DNA from 3 places in the Enterobacter sp. SCRI0065 genome. Region 3 is predicted to be linked to each of the others. Evidence: predicted binding sites of a transcription regulator. Region 3 holds the regulator's gene; each other region holds the start of a gene.

Evidence for each region. The regulator Fur, encoded in region 3, represses iron uptake genes when iron is present. The targets are predictions, from matches to a motif close to ATAATAATGAGAACNACTATCAA.
Region 1: fes (enterochelin esterase) is a predicted target of Fur. The motif match lies at 2,386-2,408, and genes of this name have one in related genera.
Region 2: bfd (bacterioferritin-associated ferredoxin) is a predicted target of Fur. The motif match lies at 4,036-4,058, and genes of this name have one in related genera.

The regions. Positions count from the first base shown of each region.
Region 1 is NZ_JCBAJB010000001.1:325,388-331,397, forward strand. Features, by position in the region: gene AC6EMZ_RS01555 (TonB-dependent siderophore receptor) at 18-2,270, opposite strand; gene fes (enterochelin esterase) at 2,466-3,665, shown strand; gene AC6EMZ_RS01565 (MbtH family protein) at 3,680-3,892, shown strand; gene entF (enterobactin non-ribosomal peptide synthetase EntF) at 3,889-6,010, shown strand, end outside.
Region 2 is NZ_JCBAJB010000006.1:224,180-230,189, reverse strand. Features, by position in the region: gene rplB (50S ribosomal protein L2) at 1-510, opposite strand, end outside; gene rplW (50S ribosomal protein L23) at 528-830, opposite strand; gene rplD (50S ribosomal protein L4) at 827-1,432, opposite strand; gene rplC (50S ribosomal protein L3) at 1,443-2,072, opposite strand; gene rpsJ (30S ribosomal protein S10) at 2,105-2,416, opposite strand; gene AC6EMZ_RS16995 (prepilin peptidase) at 2,801-3,274, shown strand; gene bfr (bacterioferritin) at 3,258-3,734, opposite strand; gene bfd (bacterioferritin-associated ferredoxin) at 3,807-4,001, opposite strand; gene tuf (elongation factor Tu) at 4,193-5,377, opposite strand; gene fusA (elongation factor G) at 5,444-6,010, opposite strand, start outside.
Region 3 is NZ_JCBAJB010000001.1:429,613-435,622, forward strand. Features, by position in the region: gene glnS (glutamine--tRNA ligase) at 94-1,761, shown strand; gene chiP (chitoporin ChiP) at 2,202-3,599, shown strand; gene chiQ (ChiQ/YbfN family lipoprotein) at 3,655-3,984, shown strand; gene fur (ferric iron uptake transcriptional regulator) at 4,047-4,493, opposite strand; gene fldA (flavodoxin FldA) at 4,785-5,315, opposite strand; gene ybfE (LexA regulated protein) at 5,473-5,760, opposite strand; gene ybfF (esterase) at 5,889-6,010, opposite strand, start outside.

The sequences.
Region 1 (6,010 bases), 100 kb from region 3:
GGAAGTCATTACCTGAATCAGAATCGGGTGTTAACGCTCATGTACCAGGTTCGACCCGGTTCATTATACGTGTATGCCCCTGCACCGTACATATATGCGCCAGTGGTGGCATTCCCGGTGGTCTGGGCATTACCCGCACGCCATTGACGTTTGTCGAAGACGTTATCCACGCCGCTGGTCAGGCTAAGGTTTTTGGTCACGTCCCAGGTCGCGCTCAGGCCGACAATGCTGTACGGACTAACTTCGTCCTTCTCAGAGCCTGTCACAGGTTGGCCTTTGTAGTTGTATTTCTTCGGCTGCTGCTTGCCGTACCAGGTGAAGGTCGATTGCACCGATACGTCCTGTTGTACCTGCCAGCTCAGCGTTGAGTTCAGCGTGTACTCCGGGATAATCGACAAACGGTCGCCGGTCTCTTTGTTCTTGCTTTGCAGCATGTAGGTAATGTTGTTGGTCCAGTTGACGGTCTCCGTGACCGGCACATTCAGTGAACCTTCCAGGCCTTCTACGACGGCCTTCGGTACGTTTTCCCACTGGTAAATATCGGTACTGACTTTGCTGGTGGATGTCTGACCAATCGGCGCGTAGCCCGCTTCAATCTTGTCGCGATAGTCGTTGCGGAACCAGGTCACGCCCGCCATCCAGCCCTCGCGTTTCCACTCCAGACCAATCTCTTTGTTGATGCTGGTCTCGGCCTTCAGGTCGTCGTTACCCATCATGTAACAGCCCACGCCGTCGGAACTGGCGTAGCAGCCCTGGCCTTTACTGTACAGCAGGTAGTTCGGGTTGGTCTGATACAGACTCGGCGCTTTATACGCCCGCGCGATACCCATCTTCAGGGTGAACTCATCGCCCAGACCCTGTGACAGGTTCAGGGATGGGCTCCAGTTGTTGCCCACAATGGAGTGATGATCGAAGCGCAGCGCTGGGGTCAGCATGGTGCTGTCGGTCAGCTCCATATTGTTTTCGGCAAACAGGGAGAAGATCTCCGCCGAGGAATACGGGCTGCGATCGTCGCTCATGCCCGGGATGGTTCCGCCTTGCTGAGCCTGCGAGTTAGAGGTGGAATCCTTCATGCGCTGCTGGTTCCACTCGGTACCCAGCGTCAGGTTCTGGTTGACCAGGAAATCGATCGGCAGATTGATCTCACTGTGCAGCATCACGTCAGCCAGATCGGTGTCGGTGAATTTGTTGCTGTTGAACAGGCCTTCGAGGCCGCCCGCCAGTCCTTCGCCCAGGCGTGAGTTACGCGTGTGCTCGTACTGCGCCCAGTTGCTGGTGGTGACGCCGTTATCCCAGCCCCCGTTCCAGGTTACGGCAAAGTTCTGGCGATAAATACGGTTAGTTTCTTTACCGTAGTTTTTCTTCACCAGCCCGTTTGAGCTGTTGTCGTTGTTGGTGTTCTGCGTGTCGCCCGCGTAGAGGTTGTTCTGGCGGCTGTAGCCCGCTTCAAACTGCAAGGACTGCATCGGGGCAAATTCCCAACGAACCACGCCGTTGACGTCTTTGTTTTCGACACCTTCGCGGCCCGCAGGCAGCGTGTCGGCATACGCGCCGGTACGGTCGGACTGGTGGCCCTGGTTGATATCCCACGCGTCGGCCTGGGTTTTATCCAGATTGCCATACAGGCGGAAGCTGAAATCGCCGCCCAGCGGGCCGCTCAGGTTGAAGTTGGTGCGTTTGGTGGAGCCTTCGTCTTTATGCTCTGGCGCATTCAGGTAGGTGTTCCACGAGCCGTGCCACTGGTCGTCGAATTTTTTGGTGATGATGTTCACCACGCCGCCCGCCGCGCCGTTACCGTAGCGTGCCGCCGCCGGACCACGGATGACTTCAATGCTTTCGATCATCTCTGGCGGTACCCAGCCGGTGTCGCCGCGAGTATCACGCTCGCCGCGCCAGCCCAGACGGATAGAGTTGCGGCTGGTGACCGGCTTACCGTCGATCAGGATCAGGGTATTTTCCGGTCCCATGCCACGGATGTCGATCTGGCGGTTGTTACCGCGCTGGCCGCTGGTGGAGTTACCGGTAAGGTTAACGCCCGGCATGGTACGGATGATTTCGGCCACGTCGCGAGCGGGAGGATTTTTACGGATTTCGTCAGCGGTGATTTTTGATACGCCCGGCGCCTGCAGGTTCTGCTCGGCGGCGGTGATCACCATCGTGTCTTCATGCTGCGCGCTGGTGGTCGCTGTGTCGTCTGCCAGTGCTGGCAGCGCGACGCCGTAAATCCCTAAGTTGACCAGCAAGGCCAGAGAGTGAATCTTCTTATTCATTGTACGTCCTGCTTTTCGCGCCGCATCCCCTTGACTCCATTCCCGAAGGGGAGAGGAGGCGGCATGGTTATTATGTGAGCGCGCTTCCCACAGCGCGGGCACTACGCTATTGCAAATGCAAATAGTTATCAATAATATTATCAATAAAATTTGTCCTGTAACAAAAAATGACGCGAGAAACATGAGGTTAAGAGAGTGACGGTGCAAACAGCGGGAAGCGATGCCTGGTGGCACTCGAAACAGGGGCCGGAAAGGGTAAAAGAAGGAGAGGACTACCGCGTCACGTTCTGGTGGCGCGATCCGGCAGGTACGGAGCGGTCGTCCCTCATTAAGCGGGTCTGGATCTACATCACTGGCGTGACCGATCATCATCAAAACGCCCGTCCGCAGTCGCTTGAGCGGCTACCCGGCACCGACGTCTGGCAGTGGCAGGGCACTTTTACGCCCGAGTGGCGCGGCAGCTACTGTTTTATCCCTACAGAAAATGACAACGACTTTGGTGACGCGGTGTTTAACGCCGACTCGCCCGACCGCATGGCGCTGCGCGAAGGCTGGCGCAAACTGTTGCCGAAGGCGATTGCCGATCCGCTGAATCCACAAAGCTGGCGCGGTGGGCGCGGGCATCCGGTGTCGGCGCTCGAAATGCCGAATGCGCCGGTCCAGCCTGGCTGGAATCACCCTGATACGCCTTATCAACCGCCCGTCTGCATTGAATGGCAGAGCGCGCGGCTGGGTAATCGTCGTCGCGTCTGGATTTTTACCACTGGCGATGAAAGCCAGGACCGCCCGCTGGCCGTCCTGCTTGACGGCCAGTTCTGGGCCGAAAGCATGCCCGTCTGGCCTGCGCTCACGGCGCTGACTCAGGAAGGTCAATTACCGCCTGCGGTGTATATCCTGATCGATGTAATCGACACTGCCCACCGCAGTCGCGAGCTGCCCTGCAATCCCGATTTCTGGCTGGCGGTGCAGGACGAACTTCTCCCTCTTGTGACATCCACTACGCCATTTAGCGATCGCCCCGACCGTACGGTGGTGGCCGGGCAAAGTTTTGGCGGCCTGTCGTCCTTGTATGCCGGCCTCAACTGGCCGCAGCGCTTTGGCTGCGTGCTCAGCCAGTCCGGCTCCTACTGGTGGCCGCATCGTGGCGCACATCATGACGGACTACTCATCGAACAGCTCAAAGCGGGTGAAAAAACCGCGCGCGGGCTGCGCATTGTCCTTGAGGCGGGCCGCAACGAGCCGCTGATTTTCCGTGCGAATCAGGCGATTTACGCCGAACTACAACACACACAGCAACCGGTTATCTGGCGTCAGGTTGACGGCGGACATGATGCGCTTTGCTGGCGCGGCGGGCTGACCCAGGGGCTGATGACCCTTTGGCAGCCGCTTATTTAATAACGGAGTCTGGTATGGAATTCAGTAATCCTTTCGATAATCCGCAGGGACAGTTCGCGATTTTGTCTAATGACCAGGCGCAATACAGCCTGTGGCCGCAGCAGTGCGCCTTGCCTGCGGGCTGGCGCGTGGTGTGCGAAGCCCAGTCACAGGAAGCCTGTCAGCAGTGGCTGACCGAAAACTGGCGAACGCTTGAGCCTACTCATTTTGCGGGGGATAAGGCATGAGCGCGCATCTTCCTCTCGTCGCTGCCCAGCCGGGTATCTGGATGGCGGAACAGCTTTCGACGCTGCCGAATGCCTGGAGCGTGGCGCACTACACCGAGCTGAAAGGCGATATCAACGCACCGCTGCTGGCAAAAGCCATCGCCGCGGGGATGATGCAGGCCGATACCCTGCGCACCCGCTTTAGCGAAGATAACGGCGAGGTGTGGCAGTGGGTCGATGAATCCATCACGCTGCCGGAACCGGCAATGGTTCGCGCTGAATCGCACGCCGCCGCCGTGGCGCTGATGGAGGCCGATCTCAGTCAGGATCTGCGCGTAGACAGCGGTCAGCCGCTGGCGTTCCACCTGCTGATTCAGGTCGAGGAAAACCGCTGGTACTGGTATCAGCGTTATCATCATTTAGTGGTAGATGGCTTCAGCTTCCCGGCCATTACCCGCCAGATCGCCGCCATTTATACCGCGCTCAGCAAAGGTGAACCGATTCCGGCATCACCGTTTACGCCGTTCGCCGAGGTGGTGGAGGAATATCAGCGCTACCGCGACAGCGAGGCGTATCAACGCGACGGCGCGTTCTGGGCCGAGCAGCGCAAGCAGCTTCCGCCACCCGTGTCGCTTTCCCCCACGCCGCTGCCGGGCCGTGCGGCAACCACCGATATTTTGCGCCTGAAGCTGGTTGCCGATAAGCGAGCGTTTAGCCGCCTGGTGTCGGCTGCACACCAGGTGCAACGCACCGATCTGGCCCTCGCACTGGTGGCGCTGTGGTTAGGGCGCTTAACCGGACGGCTGGACTACGCCGCCGGGTTTATCTTTATGCGGCGGATGGGATCGGCGGCGCTCACCGCCACTGGCCCGGTGCTGAACGTTCTTCCCCTGTCGGTGAACATTGCCGCGCACGACACGCTGCCGGATCTGGCGCAGCGCCTGGCAAATCAGTTGAAAAAGATGCGTCGCCATCAGCGTTACGACGCCGAGCAAATTGTCCGCGACAGCGGCCGCGCGGCGGGTGACGAAGCGCTGTTTGGCCCGGTTCTGAACGTCAAAGTGTTTGATTATCAACTGGATATTAATGGCGTAGACGCTATCACCCACACGCTGGCGACCGGCCCGGTCAACGATCTGGAGCTGGCGCTGTTCCCGGACGAGCAGGGCGGGCTGAGTATTGAAATCCTCGCCAACAAACACCGTTACGACGAGCCGACGCTGACCCGTCACGTGGCGCGCCTGCACGCGCTGCTGGCCCAGTTTGCTGACAACCCTGATCTGAAGTGCGGCGACGCAGAAACCGTTTCTGAGTCGGAATATCATCAGCTTGAGCGCATTAATGACACCGGCATGATGTTGCCCGCCACTACGCTTAGCGCGCTGGTCGCGGCGCAGGCACACAACACGCCGGACGCGCCCGCGCTGGCGGATGCTCACATTGCACTCACTTATCGCCAGATGCGAGAGCAGGTTATCGCCCTGGCAACACTGCTGCGCGAACGCGGCGTCAAGCCGGGCGACAGCGTGGCGGTGGCCCTGCCGCGCTCGGTGTTCCTGACGCTGGCGCTGCACGGCATCGTGGAGGCGGGGGCCGCCTGGCTGCCGCTCGATACCGGCTATCCGGACGATCGCCTGCGCATGATGCTCGAAGACGCGCGTCCGTCATTGCTGATTACCACTGACGATCACCTCCCGCGCTTTAGCGATCAGCCTGTCGAGACGTTTAGTTACAACACACTGTTACCGGTTGCGGGCAGTGAACCGCTGAACCTGGCGACGCCGGATCAGACGGCGTACATCATCTTTACCTCCGGCTCGACCGGTCGCCCGAAAGGGGTGATGGTGGGGCATACCGCCATCGTTAACCGCTTAATGTGGATGCAGGATCATTACCCGCTCACCGCGCAGGACGTGGTGGCGCAGAAAACGCCGTGCAGCTTTGACGTGTCGGTATGGGAGTTCTGGTGGCCGTTTATCGCCGGGGCGAAGCTGGTAATGGCCGAGCCGGACGCACACCGCGATCCGCAGGCGATGCAGCAGTTCTTTGCTCACTACGGCGTGACCACTACCCACTTTGTGCCGTCGATGCTGGCGGCGTTTGTCGCCTCGCTGACGCCGGAAAACGCCGACTGCTGCG
Region 2 (6,010 bases), on a different contig from region 3:
AGCACCATCGCGAGCAACGATCTGAACGTAAGTACCAGCGGAACGTGCCAGCTGACCGCCTTTACCTGGTTTCATTTCTACGTTATGAACGGTAGAACCAACCGGGATATTGCGCATCGGCAGGGTGTTGCCTGCTTTGATTGCAGCATCAACGCCAGACTGAATCTGGTCGCCAGCTTTCAGGCCTTTAGGGGCCAGAATGTAACGGCGTTCGCCATCTTTGTACAGAACCAGCGCGATGTTCGCGGAACGGTTCGGATCGTACTCAAGACGCTCAACAACTGCTGGGATACCGTCTTTGTTGCGTTTGAAGTCAACAATACGATAAGCCTGCTTATGACCACCACCGATGTGACGAGTAGTGATGCGGCCATTGTTGTTACGACCACCGGATTTGCTGTTTTTTTCAACCAGCGGAGCAAAAGGTTTGCCCTTGTGCAGCTCAGGGTTGACCACTTTAACAACGTGGCGACGACCCGGAGATGTCGGTTTACATTTAACAACTGCCATTGTATTACTCCTCCGACTTACTCAGCGCCGCCAACGAAGTCCAGATTCTGGCCTTCCTTCAGGGTGACGTAAGCTTTTTTCCAGTCGCTACGACGACCGATACGCTGTCCTTGACGTTTAACTTTCCCTTTAACTACCAGGGTGTTAACGACTTCGACTTCGACTTCAAACAGTTTCTGCACAGCAGCTTTAATTTCTGCTTTGGTCGCGTCTTTAGCAACTTTGAGAACGATGGTATTTGTTTTTTCCATCGCAGCAGACGCTTTTTCAGAAACGTGCGGCGCACGAAGCACCTTCAGCAGACGTTCTTCACGAATCATGCCAGCATCTCCTCAACTTGCTTAACAGCATCAGCAGTCATTACGACTTTGTCGAAGGCGATCAGGCTAACCGGGTCGATACCAGTTGCATCGCGTACGTCAACCTTGTGCAGGTTACGCGCAGCTAAGAACAGGTTTTCATCCAGCTCACCGGTGATGATCAACACATCTTCCAGAGCCATGTCTTTCAGTTTCTGTGCCAGCAGCTTAGTTTTAGGCGCTTCTACAGAGAACGTCTCGACAACGATCAGACGATCCTGACGTACCAGTTCGGACAGAATGCTTTTCAGCGCGCCGCGGTACATCTTTTTGTTTACTTTTTGACTGTGGTCCTGCGGGCGAGCAGCGAAGGTCACACCACCGGAACGCCAGATTGGGCTCTTAATAGAACCTGCACGCGCACGGCCGGTACCTTTCTGGCGCCACGGCTTTTTACCGGAACCAGTTACTTCAGCACGAGTCTTCTGAGCACGAGTACCCTGACGAGCACCAGCTGCATAAGCAACTACAACCTGGTGAACCAGCGCTTCGTTGAAATCACGACCGAAGGTAGTTTCGGAAACAGTCAGCGCGCTCTGCGCGTCTTTCAATACTAATTCCATTGCTATCTCCTCACGCCTTCACAGCTGGTTTAACGATCAGGTTGCTACCGGTTGCACCCGGAACAGCACCCTTAACCAGCAGCAGGTTGCGCTCAGCGTCAACACGTACTACGTCCAGGCTCTGGACAGTGACGCGTTCGTTGCCCATCTGACCTGCCATCTTCTTGCCTTTGAACACTTTGCCCGGAGTCTGGTTCTGACCGATAGAACCCGGAACGCGGTGAGACAAGGAGTTACCGTGCGTAGCATCCTGAGTACGGAAGTTCCAGCGCTTAACGGTACCAGCAAAACCTTTACCTTTAGAGGTACCGGTTACGTCAACTTTTTTGACTTCAGCAAACAGCTCAACGCTAATGTCCTGACCTACGGTGAACTCTTCGCCTTCAGCAAGACGGAATTCCCACAGACCACGGCCAGCTTCAACGCCAGCTTTAGCGAAGTGACCAGCTTCCGGCTTAGTTACACGACTTGCTTTTTTAGAGCCAGTGGTAACCTGAACTGCACGGTAGCCATCGTTAGCCAGGTCTTTAACCTGAGTAACGCGGTTTGCTTCAACTTCGATAACGGTTACTGGGATAGATACGCCATCTTCAGTGAAGATGCGGGTCATTCCCACTTTTTTACCGACTAAACCAATCATTGTTTCAACCTCTCAATCGCTCGATGACCTGATTAACCCAGGCTGATCTGCACGTCTACACCGGCAGCCAGATCCAGACGCATCAGAGCATCAACGGTTTTCTCAGTTGGCTCAACGATGTCAACCAGACGCTTGTGAGTGCGAATTTCGTACTGATCACGCGCATCTTTGTTGACGTGCGGAGAGATCAGAACGGTAAAGCGCTCTTTGCGGGTCGGCAGCGGGATCGGACCACGGACTTGCGCACCAGTGCGCTTAGCAGTCTCGACGATTTCCGCGGTTGATTGATCGATTAGACGATGATCAAACGCTTTAAGGCGGATACGGATTCTTTGGTTCTGCATGAGACCAGAGCTCCAATTATTTTATAAGCGAAAATGATTACTACTCATACCCATTACGATTGATGGGAGAGTGTAACCGTTCTTACGTAGCCCCCCAATTGGGAGCATTGTTAGGTAACTAAAATGCTGTTACCCAGGTTCAGATTGAACCAGCTGTCAATTACGACAAGCCCGCGCATTATACGTAAATCTGACCACAACGCAAGTGCCGTTTATAAAACAAGCGCTGGTGTGCTTGTTTGCGAAGTGGTTCGACATTCTCACGTAACGTTGTATGCCTCAGTCGATTTGTTTGAAGGCGCTTCGCAGAACTGCCTTTCACTGTTTGTTATGAACAGGCCCAGAGGAAGAGGATGCCGCAGTGATAACTGATGAGGCTGACGCATGCTAACCACTCTTCCCTTTTTGATTGCCTATGCCGGATTAACCTGTCTTCTGGTTCGCGAAGATATTCGTTCCGGGCTCTTACCGGATAAATATCTTTGTCCGCTCTTATGGGTAGGGCTTCTCTACCATCTCATCTTTCATTCCGGGTTTTTGGCCAGTGCGGTTGTCGGTGCCATGGCGGGATATGCTAGTTTTGCCTGCATTTATTGGGGGTATCGATTGATTTGCAAAAGTGAAGGGCTTGGCTACGGGGATGTGAAGTATCTTGCAGCTCTTGGAGCGTGGCACGGCTGGTGCATATTGCCATCGATGGTTCTGTCAGCGGCTCTGATGGCCATCATATATGTGCTCATCCGAATGCTGCTGCATCCTGATAAACAGGCACAAAAAAACCCACTACCGTTTGGTCCATTTATGGCGGCAGCAGGTTTATTGACAGGCTGGCAAACTCTTATCAATCTTCCACTTTGATTTGCGACTGAAGATAGTTTTGCAAACCAATTTTTCCGATGAGGTCCAGTTCGGTTTCAAGCCAATCAATATGGCCTTCTTCATCTGCCAGGATCTTAATCATCATATCCCGGCTGACGTAGTCATGGACGCTATCTGCATAAGCAATCGCTTCCCGAAGATCTTTAGCACCATCGAGTTCAAGTGTCAGATCCGAACGTAGCATCTCTTCAACGTCTTCACCGATGCCAAGTTTGCCGAGATCTTGCAGGTTAGGAATGCCTTCAAGAAAGAGGATACGCTCAATATATTTATCGGCGTGTTTCATTTCATCGATGGATTCATGGTATTCGACATCATTGAGGCGCGTCAGGCCCCAGTTTTTGAACATTCTTGCATGGAGAAAATACTGGTTGATCGCGACAAGCTCATTTCCCAATAATTTATTGAGATAACTTATGATTTTAACATCACCTTTCATTATATAGTCCCTCCGCTTCCACTTATTGAAGCGTAGATGGGGCTACAGGGATGTCAAAAAAAAGATAGTGTCTTAAGCGATCTCTTTGTATTCCGGGATCTGCATCAATTCGTCCTGCATAATTTCACGTGCCGCACGTACGCACTTACCGCATTGATTTCCTACCGGAACAAACTTGCGAAGCTGCTGGAAAGATTGAGGATGAAATTGTCGAACGGCCTGACGTATTTTTTTATCACTCACGCCATTACACAAACAAACGTACATAGAAACTCCCGTTCAATTTATGCACAAAGTGTAAGTGAGAATAATTATGATTACAATAGCAGATACGCTAGAAAACGCGTTATGGAAGGTCAAAAAATGCGAAAGAGTGTGACAAACAATAAACTTTAAATAGCAAAAAGGGCATCAAATGATGCCCTTTTAATACGCATTGCGTTAAAGGTTAGCAGCGATTAGCTGATAACTTTAGCAACAACGCCAGCGCCAACAGTACGGCCGCCTTCACGGATTGCGAAACGCAGACCGTCATCCATCGCGATTGGGTGGATCAGGGTAACAACCATCTGAATGTTGTCGCCAGGCATAACCATCTCAACGCCTTCTGGCAGTTCGATGGTACCGGTCACGTCAGTTGTACGGAAGTAGAACTGTGGACGGTAACCTTTGAAGAACGGAGTATGACGGCCGCCTTCATCTTTGGACAGGATGTACACTTCAGATTCGAACTTGGTGTGTGGCTTGATAGAGCCTGGCTTAGCCAGAACCTGGCCACGCTGGATTTCTTCGCGTTTGATACCACGCAGCAGAACACCACAGTTCTCGCCTGCACGACCTTCGTCCAGCAGTTTGCGGAACATTTCAACGCCAGTACAGGTAGACTTAGCAGTCTCTTTAATACCAACGATTTCAACTTCTTCGCCAACTTTAACGATACCGCGCTCTACACGACCGGTAACAACAGTACCACGGCCGGAGATAGAGAATACGTCTTCGATTGGCAGCAGGAATGGCTTGTCGATAGCACGTTCTGGTTCTGGGATGTAAGAATCCAGGTAGCCAGCCAGCTCAACGATTTTAGCTTCCCACTCTGCTTCGCCTTCCAGCGCTTTCAGAGCAGAACCACGGATGATTGGAGTATCATCGCCTGGGAAATCGTACTGAGACAGAAGTTCACGAACTTCCATTTCTACCAGTTCCAGCAGCTCTTCGTCATCAACCATGTCGCACTTGTTCAGGAACACGATGATGTAAGGAACGCCTACCTGACGACCCAGCAGGATGTGCTCACGAGTCTGAGGCATAGGGCCGTCAGTCGCAGCAACAACCAGGATCGCGCCGTCCATCTGCGCAGCACCGGTGATCATGTTTTTAACATAGTCGGCGTGGCCTGGGCAGTCTACGTGTGCGTAGTGGCGAGACGGGGTGTCATACTCAACGTGAGAAGTGTTGATGGTGATACCACGAGCTTTTTCTTCTGGTGCGTTATCGATCTGATCGAATGCACGAGCAGAACCACCGTAGGTTTTAGCCAGAACGGTAGTGATTGCAGCAGTCAGGGTAGTTTTACCATGGTCAACGTGGCCGATAGTACCGACGTTGACGTGCGGTTTTGTACGTTCAAATTTTTCTTTAGACACGGCTATATTCCTTACTATAGTACCCCCTCACCGAGGGGGCACGGGATTTTGTTTTAACCCTACGGCTTATTTGCCACGGGCTTCAATTACGGCCTGAGCAACGTTGTTCGGCGCATCATCATACTTCAGGAATTCCATGGAGTAAGATGCACGACCTTTGGTCAGTGAACGCAACTGAGTTGCGTAACCGAACATTTCAGACAACGGAACTTCAGCATGAATCTGAACACCAGTAGCGTTAGATTCCTGACCTTTCAGCTGACCACGACGACGGCTAAGGTCACCGATAACGTCACCAGTGTTCTCTTCTGGAGTTTCAACTTCAACCTTCATGATAGGTTCAAGCAGAACTGGTTTTGCTTTCTTAAAGCCATCTTTGAAGGCAATAGAAGCGGCCAGTTTAAACGCCAGTTCAGAGGAGTCAACGTCGTGGTAAGAACCGAAGTGCAGACGCACACCGAGATCTACTACTGGGTAACCCGCCAGAGGACCAGACTTCAGCTGCTCCTGGATGCCTTTATCAACAGCAGGGATGTATTCACCAGGAATTACACCACCTTTGATGTCGTTGATGAACTCATAACCTTTCGGATTTGAGCCCGGCTCCAGTGGGTACATGTCGATAACAACATG
Region 3 (6,010 bases):
TATTTTCAGCCGGGACGTTTTAAGGGTTGTCACTGCGCCCGGCTTATAAGATCATATGCCGTTATATGTTATTTACGCCTTGAGGAATCCACGATGAGTGAGGCTGAAGCCCGCCCAAGTAACTTTATTCGTCAGATCATCGATGAAGATCTGGCTAGTGGTAAGCACACCACGGTTCATACCCGTTTTCCGCCGGAGCCAAATGGCTACCTGCACATTGGTCATGCGAAATCTATCTGCCTGAACTTCGGCATCGCGCAAGACTATCAGGGACAATGCAACCTGCGCTTCGATGACACCAACCCAGTAAAAGAAGACATCGAATACGTAGAGTCCATTAAGAACGACGTGCAATGGTTGGGCTTCACCTGGTCTGGCGATATTTGCTATTCCTCTGATTATTTCGATCAACTGTTTGCCTACGCAGTTGAGTTGATCAACAAGGGCCTTGCCTACGTCGACGAGCTGTCTGCTGACGAAATCCGCGAATATCGTGGCTCGCTGACTGCGCCAGGTAAAAACAGCCCGTTCCGCGATCGCAGCGTCGAAGAGAACCTCGAACTGTTTGAAAAAATGCGTGCGGGTGGTTTCGAAGAAGGCAAAGCGTGCCTGCGTGCCAAAATCGACATGGCTTCGCCATTTATCGTCATGCGCGATCCGGTGTTGTACCGCATTAAGTTTGCCGATCACCACCAGACCGGCAGCAAGTGGTGCATCTACCCGATGTACGACTTCACCCACTGCATCAGCGATGCGCTGGAAGGCATTACGCATTCACTGTGTACGCTGGAGTTCCAGGATAACCGTCGCCTGTACGACTGGGTGCTGGATAACATCACCATTCCTGTGCATCCGCGTCAGTACGAGTTCTCTCGTCTGAATCTGGAATACACCGTGATGTCCAAGCGTAAGCTGAACCTGCTGGTGACTGATAAGCACGTAGAAGGCTGGGATGACCCACGTATGCCAACCATTTCAGGTTTGCGTCGTCGTGGCTACACCTCAGCGTCTATCCGCGAGTTCATCAAGCGTATCGGCGTGACCAAGCAGGACAACACCATTGAGATGGCTTCTCTGGAATCCTGTATTCGCGAAGATCTGAACGAAAACGCACCACGTGCGATGGCAGTTATCGACCCGGTTAAGCTGGTTATCGAAAACTACCCGCAGGGCGAGAGCGAAGTGGTCACGATGCCTAACCATCCGAGCAAGCCGGAGATGGGGACCCGTGAAGTACCGTTTAGCGCTGAGATCTGGATCGATCGTGCTGACTTCCGTGAAGAAGCGAACAAGCAGTACAAACGTCTGGTGATGGGCAAAGAAGTTCGCCTGCGTAATGCCTACGTGATCAAAGCAGAGCGCGTAGAGAAAGACGCAGAAGGCACGATTACCACGATCTACTGTACCTATGACGCAGAAACCCTGAGCAAGGATCCTGCCGATGGTCGTAAAGTAAAAGGCGTTATTCATTGGGTGAGCGCTGCGCATGCGCTACCCGTTGAAATTCGTCTTTACGATCGTCTGTTCAGCGTACCCAATCCGGGCGCGGCAGAGGACTTCCTGGCGACGATTAACCAGGAATCGCTGGTCATCAAGCAAGGCTTTGGTGAACCGTCTCTGAAAGCGGCTGAAACAGGAAAAGCTTATCAGTTTGAGCGTGAAGGTTACTTCTGCCTCGACAGCCGTTATGCAACCGCTACCAAACTGGTCTTTAACCGTACGGTTGGTCTGCGCGACACCTGGGCGAAAATTGGCGAGTAGTTTTGGTCAATGACAGACAAACGCCGCTTATCGCGGCGTTTTTTTTCTTTGCGATCAGCAGTCTATATAAAGGCTAATCTGGATGCCTAAATAATAACTGGTCAATGAGCTGCTACTTATTTTTTTAATTTAATTTTCATTTATAGAAATACTCAATTTTTACTCAATGTAATCGCTATCAATAAGCATTAGTTATTGAATTTAACCCAATTTTCAGCGTGTTTCGGCCCTCTCATAGAAATGTTTCAATTCACTACCAATTATGTGCACTTCGTCATAATCCTGCATTTTGCCTGTTAAAAAGCATTGATAATTCGCGTCGCGAAAAATAGTCTAAAGACGGTAGTTAATTCGAGGGTATTTCTAACTACCCCTGACCTATTGGTCATTTATATTTTTCGCCGTTCAGGCGTTTTTAATTCGTCAAAGAGGAACAATCTATGCGTACGTTCAGTGGCAAACGTAGTGCGCTGGCGCTGGCTATTGCCGGTATCACAGCAATGTCGGCTTTTGTTGCCGCACCAGAGGCTAAAGCAGCAGGATTCATTGATGATTCAACTCTCACGGGTGGTATCTATTACTGGCAGCGTGAACGTGACCGTAAAGACGTAACCGAAAATAAATACAAAACCAACCTTTCCCATTCTACATGGAACGCCAACCTGGATTTCCAGTCTGGCTATGCCGCAGATATGTTCGGTCTGGATATTGCCGCCTTTACGGCCATTGAAATGGCGGAAAATGGCGACAGCGCGCACCCGAACGAAATTGCATTTTCGTCCAGCAATAAAGCCTACAAGGAAGACTGGTCCGGCGATAAGAGTGGGATAAGCCTTTATAAGGCCGCCGCTAAATTCAAATATGGCCCGGTATGGGCGCGTGGTGGTTATATTCAGCCAACCGGTCAAACGCTATTAGCGCCGCACTGGAGCTTTATGCCTGGTACTTATCAGGGTGCAGAAGCCGGGGCTAATTTTGACTACGGTGATGCGGGGGCGTTGAGTTTCTCCTATATGTGGACCAACGAGTACAAAGCTCCGTGGCACATTGAGATGGACAAGTTCTACCAGAACGATAAAAAAACCAAAGTCGACTATCTGCATTCCCTCGGTGCAAAATATGACTTTAAAAATGATCTCGTGCTGGAAGCGGCATTTGGTCAGGCAGAAGGCTATGTTGACCAGTACTTTGCCAAAGCCAGCTACAAATTCGATATCGTCGGCGGTCCGCTGTCGACCACCTATCAGTTCTACGGTACTCGCGATAAAGTCAGCGATGGCGGCGTGAACGATCTTTATGATGGTACCGCGTGGCTGCAAGCGTTGACCTTCGGGTATAAAGTGGGACAAGTTGATTTACGTCTCGAAGGAACCTGGGTGAAAGCGGAAGGGCAGCAGGGCTACTTCCTCCAGCGCATGACGCCAACCTACGCCTCTTCAAACGGTCGTCTGGATATCTGGTGGGATAACCGTTCTGACTTCAACGCCGATGGTGAAAAAGCACTCTTCTTCGGTGCGATGTATGACCTGAAAAACTGGAATCTGCCGGGCTGGGCAGTGGGTGCATCTTACGCTTACGCGTGGGACGCCAAGCCTGCTGATATGGCAACGCCGGATGCCTACTACGATCCGAACTACCGTCTGAAAGAATCGTCATACAGCCTGGACGCAATCTACACCCTCCAGGATGGCCGTGCGAAAGGCACGATGTTCAAACTGCACTTCACCCAGTACGACAACCATTCCGATATTCCGAGCTACGCGGGCGGTTACGGCAATATCTTCCAGGATGAACGTGACGTGAAATTCATGGTTATCGCACCTTTCACTATCTTCTGATGAATTCTCCGGCGGGATGGCCCCCCCCCGTCTCGCCGGAATGGAGACTGTTATGTTGAAAAAAATCGTCATGGTCGCGGTGCTTGCATCGGGACTGGTTGCCTGCGCACAGCCTCAGGCACCAAAAGAAGACTCCCGTTTGAAAGAAGCCTATAGCGCTTGTATTAATACGGCACAAGGATCGCCGGAGAAAATCGAGGCCTGTCAGAGCGTGCTGAATGTACTCAGAAAAGAGAAAGCGCATGAGCAGTTTGCGACTCAGGAAAACGTCAGGGTGATGGATTATCAGGCTTGCATCCAGGCGCGCAAAACCGGCAACGATCAGGAAGTGGCAAAAAGCTGCGACAAAATCTGGCAAGAGATACGCAATAACAACGCGAACTGATTAATAGCAGGCAAAAAAAAGCCAACCTTGCGGTTGGCTCTTTGCTTTGTATAAATGCACCCTTATTTCGGGGTATGCGCGTGCTCATTTTCGCGACAATCGCCTTCTGCACAGTGACCGTACAGGTACAGGCTGTGGTTGGTCAGGCGAATACCATGTCGGGTGGCAATCTCACGCTGACGCGCTTCGATAGAGTCATCGCTAAATTCAATCACCTTGCCGCAGTCGAGGCAGATAAGGTGATCGTGGTGATGCTGCTGGGTCAGTTCAAAAACGGATTTACCGCCTTCGAAGTTATGACGGGTGACAATCCCTGCGTCGTCGAATTGATTCAAAACGCGGTAAACGGTCGCCAGGCCAATCTCTTCACCCATGTCAATCAGGCGCTTGTACAAGTCTTCCGCACTGACGTGATGATTGTCCGGCCCTTGCAGAACTTCCAGAATCTTTAAACGAGGAAGCGTAACTTTCAGGCCAGCCTTCTTTAATGCGGTATTGTTGTCAGTCATGCGGAATCTGTCCTGTTGCTAAACGATTCACTTCTAAAGAAGAAGTGACAGAAAATGCACTTGGGATAATGCGTCTCATTATAGAACTGCCATGCTTAAATGAAAACTGCAAGTCTCAAGCAAAGTATGCTTATAAAAACGTGGTACCGCCAACAAAGTTAGCCGAGTGAGTCCACTTTAACCTGGTTTATTGTACAGGTCTGAAAGCAAAAGTTAAAAATTTGTAGCAATTATTTTAATTGGAATTACCTATCAATGCGGCGCAACTAAGCTGAAGCGCCGCATCTTCAATCAGGCATTCAGAATATCGTCGAGATGTAGCTCGTCGCGAATCTGTTTTACCCACTGCGTCACGCGTTCAGCGGTCAGTTCTGGCTGGCGGTCTTCATCAATCGCCAGACCGACAAAGTGATCGTCATCTGCAAGACCTTTTGATGCTTCAAAGTGGTAACCCGCTGTCGGCCAGTGGCCTACGATGGCTGCACCGCGTGGTTCGATAATGTCGCGGATGGTGCCCAAAGCGTCACAGAAATATTCTGCGTAGTCTTCCTGGTCGCCACAGCCAAACAGCGCCACGAGCTTACCGTTGAAGTCTACTTCTTCTAGCGTAGGGAAAAAGTCATCCCAGTCACACTGTGCTTCGCCGTAGTACCAGGTTGGGATGCCCAGCAGCAAAATATCATAACCTTCGAGATCTTCTTTGCTGCTCTTAGCAATGTCATGCACGTCGGCAACGTCTTTACCAAGCTGTTTCTGAATGTTTTTTGCGATGTTTTCGGTGTTACCCGTATCGCTGCCGAAAAAAATGCCGATGATTGCCATGAGTAAAATAACCTCTTGAAACTTAATGGTATGGTGGCGCAATTTGTCCACGGATAAGGGCAATCATAGCAGAACAGAGAAGTCCACGGAAACAGCTATCACGCTGGACTGCACTCTGTGCTACATGAAAGTGACGTGAAGTCGATTTTTCAGACTCTTACTGGGAATGGCGTAATGCCTGGAGTTGCGCCATGAGCATCTCTTCGATCAGCTCGCTGCGGCTGATTTCACGAGCATCGGCCAGTTCGCTCAGCGCGTCGACGGCATCCGCATTGAGTTTAAGCTCGACGCGTTTAAGCCCACGACTTTTGTCGCGTTTAAGCTGGTTGCGCTTATTGATGCGCAATTGTTCATCGCGCGAAAGCGGATTGGTTTTAGGTCGTCCCGGTCGACGTTCAGTCGCGAACAGATCTAATGTCGTACGGTCCGTTTGTTCTTTGGCCATGATTCAGAGACTTCGGGGAAAACGAGCGGCCCTGCTATTGCCGGGGCGATGAGCGCGACATCATACATTACTGGTATCAGGACGCCAACGACTGGCGTCCTGCAGACGATCGGTCGCTGGCTTTTTAATCAAATCACCGTTTCAGATAGATATCGACGGATGGCGCGCAGGACAGCCTCCGGCTTTTCGGCGTGAACCCAATGACCTGCCCCGGCAATCACATGCGCACGCGCCTGCGGGAATTGCGCGA